Regions from separate parts of the Lactovum odontotermitis genome, predicted to be linked through region 2. Evidence: riboswitches for the same ligand, from Rfam matches in the RefSeq annotation. Region 2 holds a riboswitch; the other holds the start of a gene.
The links. A riboswitch is a leader RNA that binds a small molecule or an ion and turns the genes downstream of it on or off. The one in region 2 is predicted to bind lysine.
Positions count from the first base shown of each region.

Region 1 (3,847 bases), on a different contig from region 2:
TGCTTCACATCTTTTTCCTTCCTTTAAATCTGCATCTGGTTGGCGCCAGAGGTCTGCGGGGTCATCGTCGTTTTACTCGTTCGATTGAGCAGGTGCTCGACCCCACGCAGAATCCGCGTAATCGAGAAAGTCATAATCAGATAAATCACAGAAATGATGAAGAAAGTCTGGAAATACTGATAATTCTGCTGCGCAATCGTATTACCCATGAAGTAAAGCTCGCTGACCGAGATAACATTCAAGACAGAAGTGTCCTTAATGTTGATGACGAACTCATTGCCGACCGACGGCAGAATATTGCGAATCGCCTGCGGCAGAACAATTTTGTACATCGTCTGCCAATGTGTAAAGCCAAGCGCATGGGCCGCTTCAAACTGCTCTTCGTCGACCGCGTAAATGCCGCCGCGCACAATTTCCGACATATAAGCCCCAGTATTGATAGAAACGATTAAGAAAGCCGCAAAAAGACGATCAATATTAAGATGCAGGAACTGAGCCGAGCCATAGTAAATCACCATTGCCTGCACCATCATAGGCGTACCGCGGAAAATTTCAATATAAACATTCAAAATCCAACCGACAATGCGCTGCACCCAGCGGGCCAGAACATTTGACGCCTTGTTCATCGTACGGAAGACACCGATTAGAAGACCAATCCCGAAACCAACGATGGTACCAATGATGGAAAGCAGCAGTGTCATGCCGACAGAGCTCAGAAGATGCTGCCAGTTCTGCTCCCAGATAAACTTGACCTGATTCCAGAAACCAGAGATTTTGTCAGGATGCGACTGGAGCTTGACCATATCGTCCATCAATTGCTCCTGGTCAGACTTCGGCCAGCTTTTAAGATAACTATTGATAGCCTTGAGGCTTGAATCATTCTTGCGCAGACCGACCGAGCAGACCATCTCAGAAGCATCCATCGTGAAGCCGTTTTTCCCGGAAAGGTCGAGGAACTTAAAGTTAGGCTGCTTGATTTCAGCCGTCAAGCCTTCAACCCGCTCAGCCACATAACCGTCAATCACGCCGGAACTGAGCGCCACACGCATGGCAGAGAAATCACCCATGGCCGGCTGTTTGCTCACACCTTTGAGCTGGTCAATCAAATCATAGTGGAAAGTCCCTTGCTGCGCAGTAATTTTAGCACCGGCGAAATCCTCAATTGTTGTCGCATTGGCGTATTTACTGCCCTTTTTGACAATGACACCCATGGTGCCTGTTTCGTAAGCCGTTGAGAAATCAATCGACTGCTCACGCTCAGGCGTAGGACTCATACCAGCAATAATCGCGTCAATTTTTCCAGAAGTCAGAGCTGGAATCAGCCCGTCCCATTTTGATTTGACAATGACCAGCTTGCGTCCGAGCTTATCAGCCAGAGCTTTCGCGACCTGAACATCGTAGCCGTTGGCATATTGGTCGGAACTCTCAATCGGATAAGCCCCGTTGGCAGCCGTATCCTGAGTCCAGTTGAAGGGCGGATAGGCCGCCTCCATCCCCACGCGGAATTCTTTTTCAGAACTGGCCGCATTTGCCTGTGGAGATGCAAATGTCAGAGTTCCAAATAAGGCGAATAACGCGATGAATGCTGTAAGTAACTTTTTCATAAATTACCCCTTTCTTTGAATAGCGTCCACATAAACTGAGTGCACACCTTATTTTATTTATGCAATAATCACATTACACAAACAAAAAATCTAGTTCAAAGAGCTAGATTTAACAGATACAAGTTATTGAAAAAATTTTTTCCAACAAAGCGCACCGCTAAATAGCGACAGTCTAACGGATATTCTCCGTTAGCCCAAGTCATCCAGCTTGCCAGCCAGACCTTTCGGCAACCTTGCCTTTCACGAGTAGTCATCGCCTTGCGGGCTCGAACACGTTACTCATCGAAGTTGCAACCTCTTTGATGTTTTTTAGTCTACCATAACTTTTTGAAGCTGTCAAGGGAAAACTGTAAAAATATCTAAAAATTATTTTTATTCTCGATTTTGCGATAAATATTCAGATGGAAATAAGACTGAAAATTGCGCATTTTACTAGTATTTCATCAATTTTCTGAAAACAGGAAGAAAAAAGTAATAATCTTGTGAAAACTGAATAATTACTATATAATAACGTCATGGACATTATCAAAGCAATTATCCTCGGCATCGTCGAAGGAATCACAGAGTGGCTGCCAATCTCGTCAACCGGACACTTGATCATTGTTGAACACTTTCTCAGCCTGAGCCAGTCAGACGCCTTTAAACTGATGTTTGATTACGTGATTCAGCTTGGGGCAATTTTATCAGTTGTCGTCATCTATTTTCATACGCTGAACCCATTTTCGCGGACGAAGACACACAAAGAGGTACAGAGAACCTGGCAATTGTGGGCAAAAATTCTAGTCGCCTGCGTACCGGCTGTAGTGATTGCACTGCCGTTGAATGACTGGTTTGACACCAATTTCAACAAATATCTGCCCGTAGCCATTATGCTGATAATTTACGGCGTAGCCTTTATCCTGATTGAGCGTTACTGGGTGCCCAACCACGAATTCACCGTCACACGGGTCGGCCAAATCAGCTACCGCATGGCCCTGATTATTGGCGGCTTCCAAGTCTTAGCACTGATGCCCGGCACATCGCGCTCCGGCGCAACCATTGTTGGAGCCCTTCTGATTGGTATCAGCCGTACAGCCGGTGCAGAATTCAGCTTCTTCCTAGGAATTCCTGCCATGATTGGCGCGAGCGGCCTGAAACTATTTAAATACTTCACGGGCGGAAACAGCCTTAATTTGTACCAGTTCTTTATCTTACTCATCGCATTCGTGGTAGCTTTCGGCGTCTCAATGTTTGCAATCCGCTGGCTGATGAATTACGTCAAAAGCCATGACTTCACATTCTTCGGCAAATACCGGATTGCTCTCGGCCTGATTTTGATTATCATTGCAATTGTTTCGGCAATGATGGGACAATCAGTTTAGATTTGAAATTACGCGAAAAATGAGCGCTCAGCCAGGGCTTAAATTTTGACAAAACAGGAAAAAATAGTATAATAAGACGTTGCCTTTTGGCGACCATTTCACATATTGGACGGACGCGGTCGTAGTGCTCAAAAAGTAGCGGCCCCGGCTGATGTCTGATAGAGGAAAAAACTATATAAAAAAGGAGAAATAACATGCCAGTTATTTCAATGAAACAGCTGCTCGAAGCTGGTGTCCACTTTGGTCATCAAACTCGCCGCTGGAACCCGAAGATGAAACCATACATCTTCACAGAACGTAATGGTATCCATGTCATCGATTTGCAGAAGACTGTAAAACTTGCTGATGATGCCTACAACTATGTTAAAAATGCAGCTAGCCAAGGTGCAATCGTTCTCTTTGTTGGTACTAAGAAGCAGGCCGCAGAAGCTATTGCAGAAGAAGCCACACGTGCAGGTATGTTCTACATCAACAGCCGCTGGCTGGGCGGAACGCTGACAAACTGGAACACTATCCAGAAGCGTATTGCAGAGCTTAAGCACATCAACAAAATGGAAGAAGACGGCACATTTGACGTCCTGCCTAAGAAAGAAGTTGTGCTTTTGAACAAAGAGCGCGAGAAACTTCAGCGTTTCCTCGGCGGTATCGCAGACATGCCGCGTATCCCAGATTTGATGTATGTGGTTGACCCTCATAAAGAGCAGATTGCTGTTAAAGAAGCAAAAACACTGGGAATTCCAGTTGTTGCCATGACAGATACAAATGCAGATCCAGATCCGATTGATGTCATCATTCCAGCAAACGACGACGCAATCCGTGCCGTTAAGCTGATTACAGGCATGATTGCAGACGCCATCATCGAAGGCCGTCAGGGTGAAGATG
Region 1 covers NZ_BAAGGQ010000003.1:157,599-161,445, forward strand. The annotation lists gene ACYQ2E_RS03180 (ABC transporter substrate-binding protein/permease) at 24-1,604, opposite strand; lysine riboswitch at 1,744-1,912, opposite strand; gene ACYQ2E_RS03185 (undecaprenyl-diphosphate phosphatase) at 2,120-2,965, shown strand; gene rpsB (30S ribosomal protein S2) at 3,160-3,847, shown strand, end outside.
Region 1: it holds a riboswitch for lysine, as region 2 does, so the genes downstream of both, ACYQ2E_RS03180 (ABC transporter substrate-binding protein/permease) here and lysA (diaminopimelate decarboxylase) in region 2, are expected to answer to the same signal.

Region 2 (3,847 bases):
CTCGAGCGACTCTTCGCTCAATGTCTCTTTGACTGCAATCAAACCGTCCGTATCAAATCGATTGCAAAGCTGCTGAGCGAGTTGACTGTAGTCAAGCGCTTCATAAAAGGGTAAAATCACAAAATCATTGCCGCAGCCATTATATTTTCGAATATTTATCTTCACGTTCAATAAACCTCATTTTCCAGCAGCTGTTCAAGAGTTTGCCGCTTGACCACTTCCGTGATTTTGCCGTCTTTCAGGAAAACAACCCCAGGAATCACGTTCCGGTTGTAGTTGCTGGCCATCGAGTAGCCGTAGGCCCCAGTCCCATAGACCACCAGAATGTCACCCCTTTCAGGCTTGGGCAATTCCGCATTTTCAATCAGAATATCAGCCGACTCGCAGTATTTACCAGCAATACTGAAACGCTCCGTTTTTCTCTCGCCGAGACGCAGTGCCAGGTCGCAGTCATACTTTGCCTGATAAAGACTAGGACGGATATTATCGCCCATCCCGCCGTCCACGAAGAGATAGTTTTTATTCGGCGTGACCTTCTGGTAGCCGATTTTGTAGAGGGTCAAGCCTGCCTCGGCCACGAGACTTCGTCCAGGCTCAATCATCAGCGCTTTCAAACGGACATTTTTCTCAGCCATGCATTTCTCCACATGATGAATCAGCTGCCGCAGCACTTGGTCAATCGGCAAAGGCTTATCCTCCTGTGTATAACGAACCCCAAAACCGCCGCCGATATTTAAAGCCAAAGGCTCATCCTGTTCGCTCTGTTCGCTCAAATCATGCAGAAAATCTGTTAATTTCTCAATAGCAGCAAACCAGGCCGTCAGCTCAAAAATCTGAGAACCGATATGAGAGTGGAGGCCCTCCAAAACAAGGAAGGGATGTGTTTCAATCATCTTCAGACAGTCTTTCAGCTCCTGACTCTCAATGCCCATGCCGAATTTTGAATCCACATGGCTTGTGATGACATACTGGTGCGTATGGGCTTCAATCCCGACATTCAGACGCAGCAGGATTTGAAGCGGACGTTTTACTAAACTTGCAAGCTCGGAGACAACTTCCAGCTCCATCTTATTGTCAACGACAATATGGCTGATTTTGACATTCAGTATGGCAAAAAGCAGCTCCTCAGGCGACTTATTATTCCCGTGAAAATAAATATTTTCAAGCGGCATGCGAGACTTGGAAGCCGCATAAAGCTCGCCCTGGCTGACGACATCCAGCCCCAGACCAGCATCTGCTATGAGATTCAGCAAAGCCACGGCCTGAAAAGCTTTTGAGGCATATAAAATCTTTGTCGCAAATTTTTCAGACTGAAAATTCTCTCTAAAGACTTGAAGATTTTCTTCAATGACTTCCTGATTGTAGACGTAGAGCGGCGTCGGATATCTTTTCAGTAAGTCGCTGACTTTGACATTCGCAATTTCCAGTTCCATTAATCAACCTTTCGAATAACGTTTGACAATGAACAAAACAGCGCTCATTGCAGGAATAAGCGCTGTTGATGATTTATCGGCGGAACACAATGAGCCCCCGATAATTAGCGCCAGACAAGAGTCCGAGTAACATAGGTTTTTCCTATGTTCCCACGATAATAAGATGCCTCTTTTTTATCGTTCGGCAATGGTTACCTTTCAGACCTGCTCAGCGGATGCCTCCTAACAAGTCATACTCATTTGCATTGCTACCTCTAATTGTAGTTAATTATTAGTTATCTAAATTTTACTTATTTTACTACAATTTTTTTACTTTGTAAACTAAAATATGTTAAAATGAAGATAAAAATTTATTATTAATGAATAAGAAGAAAAAATCATGGATTTATCACATAAATTTAACCGGCAGCTCTCAAAAATTACCGTCTCGCTGATTCGGCAGTTTGAGCAAAAAATCTCACAAATTCCTGATATCCTCAAGCTCACCCTGGGAGAGCCGGATTTTGCCACTCCAGAGCACATCAAACAGGCGGCAATCGCCGCGATTAATGCAAATCAGAGTCATTATACAGGACTGCGCGGTTTACCGCAATTGCGCCAGGCAGCTAGCCGGATGTTGGCAGAAAAATATAAGCTGCATTACTCTCCAGAAACAGAAATCCTGACAACCGTTGGTGTGAGTGAAGGAATTGCTGCTTGCCTGCTGTCTGTGTTAAATCCGGGGGACAAAGTACTTATTCCGGCGCCGGCTTATCCTGGATATGCACCGGTCGTCAATATTGCCGGAGGCGAGGTCGTTGAGATTGACACGAGTTCTGAACAGTTTGTCCTGAATCCTGAAAAACTGTCGGCTGTACTGAGTGAGTCTGAAAATGTCAAGGCGCTGATTCTTAACTCGCCAGGCAACCCGACAGGGATTGTTTATACGCGGGAACAGCTCCAGGCACTTGCTGAAATACTCAAAAACCGGGACATTTTTGTCCTCTCTGACGAAGTTTATTCTGAGATAAATTATACAAATCAGCCGCATACGTCCATTGCTGAATTTTTGCCCGAGCAGACCTTTGTATTGAACGGCTTGTCCAAATCACATGCGATGACCGGCTGGCGCTTGGGCTTCGTTTTTGCCCGGAAAAATCTGATTGACCAAGTCGAAAAAACGCATCAGTACTTGGTTACATCGGCCTCAACTCAATCTCAATGGGCAGGAGTAGAAGCACTTGTCAATGGGGAAAATGACATTCAAGCGATGCTTGTACAATATCGCAAACGCCGTGATTATCTGCTCGAAAAAATGACCGGCTTCGGTTTTGAAATCATTGGGCCCTCTGGCGCTTTTTACCTTTTCGCCAAAATTCCTGAAGCCTATAACCAGAATTCCTTTGAATTTCTTTATGACTTCGCCATGAAAAAGCGGGTTGCCTTTATTCCCGGAGACGCCTTCGGTCAGTACGGTAAAGGATATGTGCGGATTTCTTATGCCGCTTCAATGGAGGTGATTGAGACTGCGATGACGCGTCTAGGCGAGTATTTGCAGGAGATGCGGAAATCTGAGCGGATTGTTTAAAACCCATAAGCCAACTTTCTGCTATAATTAAAATAATGCAACTGACAGATTCGATACAATACATGAAAGGCGTCGGCCCCAAGTCCTTCGAGAATTACCGGAAATTGGGGATTTCAACCGTGCAGGATTTACTGCTTTATTTTCCATTTCGCTACGAAGACGTGGCAGGCCGGCAGGTAATGGATTTGCTGGACAGTGAAAAAGCAACCGTTGTGGCTGAAATCGTGACGCCGGCTAATTTAGGATATTTCGGTGCGCATCGCTCACGCTTGACTTTTAAGGCCAAGCAAGGCGATGTGATTTTCGGCGTCTCATTTTTCAATCAGCCCTATTTGAAAGACAAAGTCGAAGTCGGCCAGACCGTGGCACTGTATGGCAAATGGGAAGCTAAAAGACAGCAGCTGCTCGGCATGAAAATTCTTTCAACGGTCGAGGGCGAAAATGGCGAAGCGACAACAGATGCGGACTTTCAGCCGATTTATCATGTCATGCAGGGCATCAAGCAGACAAGCCTGGTGAAGCTGATTCAGACAGCGTTTGACAGCGGCGCACTGGCTCTGCTGCCGGAAAATCTGCCCGAAGAATTAATTGAAAAATACCGGCTCATGCCGAGACAGCAAGCAGTCAGAGCTATGCACTTCCCGCTCGATTTGCAGGAGCACAAGCAGGCACTGCGCCGAATCAAGTTCGAAGAGCTCTTCATGTTCCAGCTGCGCCTCCAAGCGCTCAAACATCAGGAAAAATCAGGACGAGAGGGTTTACTGGTTCAGTTTGATGCCGAGAAAGTAGCGGCGAAGCAAGCAGAGCTGCCATTTGAACTCACTCAGGCCCAGCAAAGCGCTTTGCA
Region 2 covers NZ_BAAGGQ010000006.1:34,864-38,710, reverse strand. The annotation lists gene dapF (diaminopimelate epimerase) at 1-159, opposite strand, end outside; gene lysA (diaminopimelate decarboxylase) at 168-1,433, opposite strand; lysine riboswitch at 1,531-1,698, opposite strand; gene ACYQ2E_RS04730 (pyridoxal phosphate-dependent aminotransferase) at 1,813-3,000, shown strand; gene recG (ATP-dependent DNA helicase RecG) at 3,036-3,847, shown strand, end outside.